DNA from 2 places in the Mesorhizobium sp. B2-4-1 genome. Region 1 is predicted to be linked to the other one. Evidence: predicted binding sites of a transcription regulator. Region 1 holds the regulator's gene; the other holds the start of a gene.
What was found. The regulator PhoB, encoded in region 1, activates phosphate uptake and scavenging genes when phosphate is short. The targets are predictions, from matches to a motif close to TGTCATNNANCTGTCAT.

Region 1 (3,412 bases):
AACATGTCGGTCGGAATCCGCCACGACGATTTGCGCCGACGCAACCGGGCGATGGTGATCGCGGCCGTGCGCCGTGCCGGGCAGCCCTCGCGCACCGAGATTGCCGCGACCACCGGGCTCAGCCATTCCACCATATCGGCGATCTCCTCCGACCTGATTGGCGAAGGCATCCTGGCGCAGAGCAAGCCGAGCGAGGCCGGTGCGCTGAAACGCGGCCGGCCGCAGGTCGGCCTCAGCCTCAACCCTGAAGCCGCGGCGGTGATGACCGTGGTGCTGTCGCTGAATTTTCTCTCCGTCGCCGTCATCGACTATGCCGGCCAGGTGATATCTGAAGAGCAGCGCCGGCTGGACACGCTCACCCTGTCGCGCGAGGCGCTGATCGGCGAATGCGTGGCCATCGTCAGGCGGCGGTTCGAGGATCCCGACCTCGACGTCGGCAGCATCGCCCGTATCGCGCTGGCGATCCAGGGCATCACCGACACGGATGCGCGCACCATGCTGTGGTCGCCGATCACGCCGCAGACCGACATCGCCTTCGCCGACATACTGGAGGCCGAGTTCGGCATTCCCGCCACCATGGAGAACGATTGCAACATGATGGCGGTGGCGCTGCGCTGGCGCGATCCCCAGCGCTACCGCGACGACTTCATCGCCATCCTTTTGTCGCACGGCATCGGCATGGGCTTGGTGCTGAAGGGTGAACTGTTCACCGGCACCCATTCATCCGGAGGCGAGTTCGGCCACATGATCCATCGCCCCGGCGGGGCGCTCTGCCGCTGCGGGCGGCGCGGCTGCGTCGAGGCCTATGCCGGCAACTATGCCATCTGGCGCAACGCGAGGCAGCTTGGCGAGGACACCGAGCCCGTCGACGTCAGCGACGCCGACATGCGCACCCTGGCGGCCTCGGCGCGCGAAAAGGACGGGCCGGAGCGCGAAGCCTACCGCAAGGCCGGCGAGGCGCTGGGTTACGGCCTTGGCAGCCTGTTCGCGCTGATCGATCCGGCGCCGGTCGCCATGGTCGGCGTCAGCGCCGCCGCCTTCGACCTGATCGAGCCGGCTCTGCGCGAGGCCATTGCCCAGACCGCCGGCGGCCAGCACTCGAAATCGATTTCCTTCGACACCGAGCCGAACGAACTGCCACTGATCCGCGAGGGCTGCGCCATGCGCGCGCTGACCTTCGTCGACCAGGAGATTTTCGCGCCGGGGGCACAGGCGAAATCAGGCGTGGGCGAGAACGTTGCGTGACATATCCCTAGTCTTCGCGAATCGCATACCCCGCGCCCCGAATGGTGCGGATCACGTCAGGCATGCGGCCATTGTTGACCGCCTTGCGCAGCCGGCCGACATGCACGTCCACGGTGCGCTCGTCGATATAGATCGTTTCGCCCCAGACATTGTCGAGCAGTTGGCTGCGCGAGAACACGCGGCCGGGATGTCGCATCATGAATTCGAGCAGGCGGAACTCGGTCGGCCCGAGCCGGATCTCGCTTTTCTTGCGGTAGACCCGGTGCGATTCACGGTCGAGCACGATGTCGCCGACCTTGAGCACGCTGGACAGAACTTCGGGCTTGGCGCGGCGCAGCAGCGCCTTGACGCGTGCCATGAATTCCGGCGTTGAGAACGGCTTGACCAGATAGTCGTCGGCGCCGGTGGAGAGACCGCGCACCCGGTCGCTTTCCTCGCCGCGCGCCGTCAGCATGATGATCGGCAGCCGCTCGGTCTCGGGCCGCATGCGGAGACGGCGGCAGAGCTCGATGCCGGACACCGCCGGCACCATCCAGTCGAGCACAAGAAGGTCAGGGACATTCTCCTGCAAGCGGATCTCGGCTTCGTCGCCGCGCGTCACCACCTCTACCTGATAACCCTCCGATTCCAGATTGTAACGGAGCAGCACACCCAGCGGCTCCTCGTCCTCCACCACCATGATGCGTGGCGCGATCATCGACTGGTCACCCCTGCCGTCAAGCCGCTGGCGCCGACATCGCCGTCTCGTCCTGCTTCGGGCGATTGGCGGGCAATTGCGTGCCGGTCAGCACATAATAGGCATTTTCGGCAATGTTGGTCACGTGATCGCCGATGCGCTCGAGATTCTTGGCGCAGAACAAAAGATGCGTGCAGGCGGTGATGTTGCGCGGATCCTCCATCATGTAGGTCAGCAGCTCGCGGAACACCGATGTGTATTTGACGTCGATGCGTTCATCGTCGGCGCGCAGCTTGGCAAGTGCCGCGGCATCGCGCGCCGCATACTCCTCGATCACGCCTTGCACCTGGATCAGCACAAGCTGCGCCATGGCGTCGATGGAGTGCGACAGGTCGCGCGGCGTGGCGGCAAGGCCGACGGTGCCGACGCGCTTGGCGATGTTCTTGGCGAGATCGCCGATGCGTTCGAGATCGCCCGCCATGCGGATCGAGCCGACGACATGGCGCAGATCGTCCGCCATGGGCTGCCGCTTGGCGATCAGGGTGATGGCGCGGTCGTCGAGTTCGCGCTGGCGCGCATCCATGATCGCGTCGTCGGAGACGACGCGCTGGGCGAGCGCGTTGTCGGAATTCAGGAGCGCCTTGGTCGCGCCGCCGACCATCGATGAGGCGAGATCGCCCATGTCGCGGATCAGCCTGCTGATCTGTCCGAGATCTTCGTCAAAGGCTGCGACTGTGTGTTCGGCCATGATCTTGGTCCTCGTATGCCTGGGATCAGCCGAAGCGGCCGGTGATATAGTCCTGCGTGCGCTTCTCGCGGGGCGACGTGAAGATCTTCTCGGTGCGGTCGAACTCGACCAGCTCGCCCAGATACATGAAGGCGGTCTGCTTCGACACGCGCGCCGCCTGCTGCATGTTGTGGGTGACGATGACGATCGTATAATCGGCCTGCAACTCGTCGATCAGCTCCTCGATCTTGGCGGTCGACAGCGGATCGAGCGCCGAGGCAGGCTCGTCGAGCAGGATGACCTCCGGCTTCACCGCCACCGTGCGGGCGATGCAGAGGCGCTGCTGCTGGCCGCCCGAAAGGCTGAGGCCGCTGGCGTTGAGCTTGTCCTTGACCTCGCTCCACAGTGCCGCGCGCTTCAGCGCCTGCTCGACACGGCCGTCCATCTCCGCCTTGCTGAGCTTCTCATAGAGCCTGACGCCGAAGGCGATGTTCTCGTAGATCGACATCGGGAACGGCGTCGGCTTCTGGAACACCATGCCGATCTTGGTCCTGAGCAGGTTGAGATCCTGCGAACGGTCGAGGATATTCTGGCCGTCGAGCAGCACCTGGCCCTCGGCGCTCTGCCTCGGGTAAAGCTCGTAGATGCGGTTGAAGACGCGCAGCAGCGTCGACTTCCCGCAGCCCGAAGGCCCGATGAAGGCGGTGACGCTGCGCTCGGGCAGCGACAGGCTGATATCCTTCAGCGCCTTCGACTGGCCATAG
Region 2 (3,412 bases), on a different contig from region 1:
GCCATGCTTGGCCCTGTTTGTTTTTGCCTTGTTTCATCCCACTCGAACAGCATCGCCGTCGGGGCGCTCCATAGGTTATTGTATACACAAAAATAGAGCCTTATTCAACAATTTTTGTATATACGATAACCTTCCTCGACATCAAGCTGAACCGCCGACATCAAGCGCGGGAGGGCGTCTCTTCGAGCTCGGCCGCCTTGGTGCCGATGGTCATGGCGTTGCCGCGCCAGTCGACGGCCCCGCCCAGCCAACCGCGCATCCAGATCGCCGGCAACATCAGGTCGCGTGCGATCATCGCGGTGACGATGCGCGGCGACAGATACCAGCCCTTTGCCGAGGCGAGCATGCATTCCGGCAGGTAGGCGAGCGCCAGCACGCAAAGCGCTGTCATGGGCAGGCTGACGCCGGCGCTGGCGGCGGCGATCAGCGCCAGCACGAGCGGAGCCGCCACGCCGGTCAGGATCTCGGGCGCGAAGAAGAGCGGAAAGGTGACGCGGCGCAGGCGCGCCCAGCGGGCCTGGCGCGACCAGATCTCGCCCGGCATGCGCTGCCCGAGCGGCTGCTCGAAGGGCGAAGCGACGAGATTGACGCGCAGGCCGAGCCTGTTGACCAGTTTGGTCGACGCGGCATCCTCCGCGATCTCGGCGGCGAGCACACGGATGCCGCCATTGGCGTCGAGCATCTGCTTGTTCCACAACATGCTCTTGCCCTGGGCAAAGCCGAGGCCAAGCGCCTCGCCGGCATATTGCCAGCGCGCCTGCAGCGTGTTGAGGAAAGCGCATTCGACTTCTGCCCAGAAGCCGTCGGGCCGCGAACCGATCGGCGTCGAGCAAACCAGGCCGGTGTCCCGCCGCCATGCCGCCATCAGGTGCTGGACGTAGTCTTTCGGCATCAGCACGTTGGAATCGGCGAGAATGACCCAGTCGTGGCGCGCTGCCTCCCAGCCCTTGACGCAGTTGTTCAGTTTCGGGTTGGCGCTGACGCGGTCGTCGCCGGTGAGCAGGCGGGCCGGCACGGCTGGAAAGCGGGCAATCGCGGCGCGGATCGGCTTGACCGCGGGGTCGTCGGCATGGGCGACACAGAAGATCAGTTCGTAGCGCGGCCAGTCGAGCGAGAAAGCGCGCTCAAGCGTCTCATGGGTAAACGGCTCGACGCCGCGCGCCGGGATGACGATCGAGACAGGCAGCGGCTTGCCGGCCGGCGGCGCGATGGCGGCGCGCCGTTTCAGGCGCGAGCAGGCGAGCAGGATGCTGGCGAGATTTGAGGCGATAAGAGCGATCGAAAGCGAGCCGGTTATGAGAGCGAGTTCCATCGATATCCGGTCACTCCAGAAAACCCGGCCCGCTTGGCGGCCGTTTTCGACAGTTCGACAGAGCGCCCGAGTCGCCCGGCATTGCTGGTGCACACCATCATTGTCATGTGTCACTCAAATGACATTGTTTGTCGGCACCTGCCCTTCAGGGACAGCAACTCGGACGCGCACGGTTGATCGAACCGCAAAGAGCGCCGAATGTTCCACACCGGATTTGTTTTGGAGCCGCTCATGTACCGCGCCGTCACGCGCAACATCGAAGTGCAGGTCAGGCCGTTCTATCTCGAGGACCGCTCGGATCCTTCGGAAAACCGCTATGTCTGGGGCTACCAGATAACGATCGACAACCAGTCCGACGAATTCGTGCAGCTGTTGTCGCGCTATTGGCACATAACCGACGGCGCCGGCCGGGTCGAGGAAGTGCGAGGTGCCGGCGTGGTCGGCGATCAGCCCGAACTCAATCCCGGCGACAGCTATCAATACACGTCGGGCTGTCCGCTCTCGACCCCGTCGGGGATCATGGTCGGCCACTACACCATGCGCAACGAGCGGGGCGAGACATTCGACATCGCCATCCCCGCCTTCTCACTCGACCTGCCGGGGACAAGGCGGACGGTGAATTAGACGAGGCGAAATCGGCGACAGCGTCGTTCTCCCCGTCACTATACGGCGAGAAATGTCCGGCAGGAATGAGGGGCAGCGCCGCCCCTCATCCGCTCTTGGGCCCCTTCTCCCCGTAGAACGGGGAGAAACAAGAACCCTACTGCGTCGTAAATTCCGCCGGGTCGAAGTCATATTGCGTCGAACAGAACTCGCAAGCGACGTGGATGCCGCCGTCCTCGGTGCTGTCCTTGATCTCCTGCGCGGAGAAGCCCTCGAGGATGCCGCGGATCTTGTCGCGGGAGCATGAGCACTGATCGGCGACGGGAACGCCGCCGAAGACGCGGACGCCATGCTCGTGGAACAGACGATAGAGCAGCCGCTCTGCGCCGATGGTCGGATCGATCAGTTCGGTCGGCTCGATGGTGCCGAGCAGCGCCAGTAATTCCTGCCAGGAATTGTCTGTGGGATCGTGGATCTCCTCGCGCGGATCGCCATCCCCGCCGGGCAGGTCAGGAACGCGCATGCGCTCGGAGGCCTGCGGCAGGAACTGCGCCAGGATGCCGCCCGCCCGCCACTGCTCGCGCGCGCCGCCGGGGCCGGGCGTCAAAAGCTTGGCGACCGAAAGCCGGAGATCGGTCGGGATCTGCTCCGACTGGCGGAAATAGGTGCGCGCGGCCTCTTCCAGGGTCTCGCCGTCGAGCTGGACGATGCCCTGGTAGCGTTGCGTGTGGGCACCTTGGTCGATGGTCAGCGCCAGCACACCGTTGCCGAGCAGCGTCTGCTGCGAGGTCTCGCCGGCCGCAATCAGCGCCTCCAGCCGGTCGACATCGAAGCGCGCATAGGCACGCAGCGCCGAGGGGGTGGAAAAATCCGCGACCAGCATGTCGACAGGCCCGTCGGTGCGGGTCTGCAGGATGAACTTGCCCTCGAACTTGAGCGAGGTGCCGAGCAGCACCGTCAGCACACAGGCTTCCGCCAGCAACCGGGCGACCGGCTCGGGATAATCATGGCGGCCAAGGATCGCATCGAGCATCGGCCCGAGCTGAACGGTGCGGCCGCGCACATCGAGCGGGCCGACCTCGAAGGGCACGACGTGATCATCGCCGGCGTAACCGAATTCGCCGAGTTTGGGGTGATGTTCAGCCACTTGATGGGTTTCCAGCATGACAAAGCTCCAGGGCGCGGCCATGCCGCCCTTTGGGGAGCATGCGTCTAAACGCGCTTGATTTGCGTGATGCCGCGCAGATAGGCATCGCGCCTCCGGAGATCAAGTTCCCCGGCACGTCAAGCGCCAAGACACTTCAAGTCCACTTCAGGCCCCAAGACACCAGGCAAGCACGGCCTTTTGGGCGTGGAGCCGGTTCTCGGCCTCGTCGAACACCACCGAATGTGGACCGTCGATGACCTCGTCGGTCACTTCCTCGCCGCGATGCGCCGGCAGACAATGCATGAACAGCGCGTCGGGCTTTGCCTTGGCCATCAGCTTGGCGTTGACCT

Region 2: FJ949_RS14750 (ceramide glucosyltransferase) is a predicted target of PhoB. The motif match lies at 1,420-1,436, and genes of this name have one in related genera.

What each region holds. Positions count from the first base shown of each region.
Region 1 is NZ_VFVN01000013.1:63,147-66,558, reverse strand. Features, by position in the region: gene FJ949_RS26285 (ROK family protein) at 4-1,245, shown strand; gene phoB (phosphate regulon transcriptional regulator PhoB) at 1,253-1,942, opposite strand; gene phoU (phosphate signaling complex protein PhoU) at 1,962-2,669, opposite strand; gene pstB (phosphate ABC transporter ATP-binding protein PstB) at 2,695-3,412, opposite strand, start outside.
Region 2 is NZ_VFVN01000005.1:80,336-83,747, forward strand. Features, by position in the region: gene FJ949_RS14750 (ceramide glucosyltransferase) at 161-1,312, opposite strand; gene apaG (Co2+/Mg2+ efflux protein ApaG) at 1,544-1,936, shown strand; gene FJ949_RS14760 (Hsp33 family molecular chaperone) at 2,073-3,104, opposite strand; gene argF (ornithine carbamoyltransferase) at 3,228-3,412, opposite strand, start outside.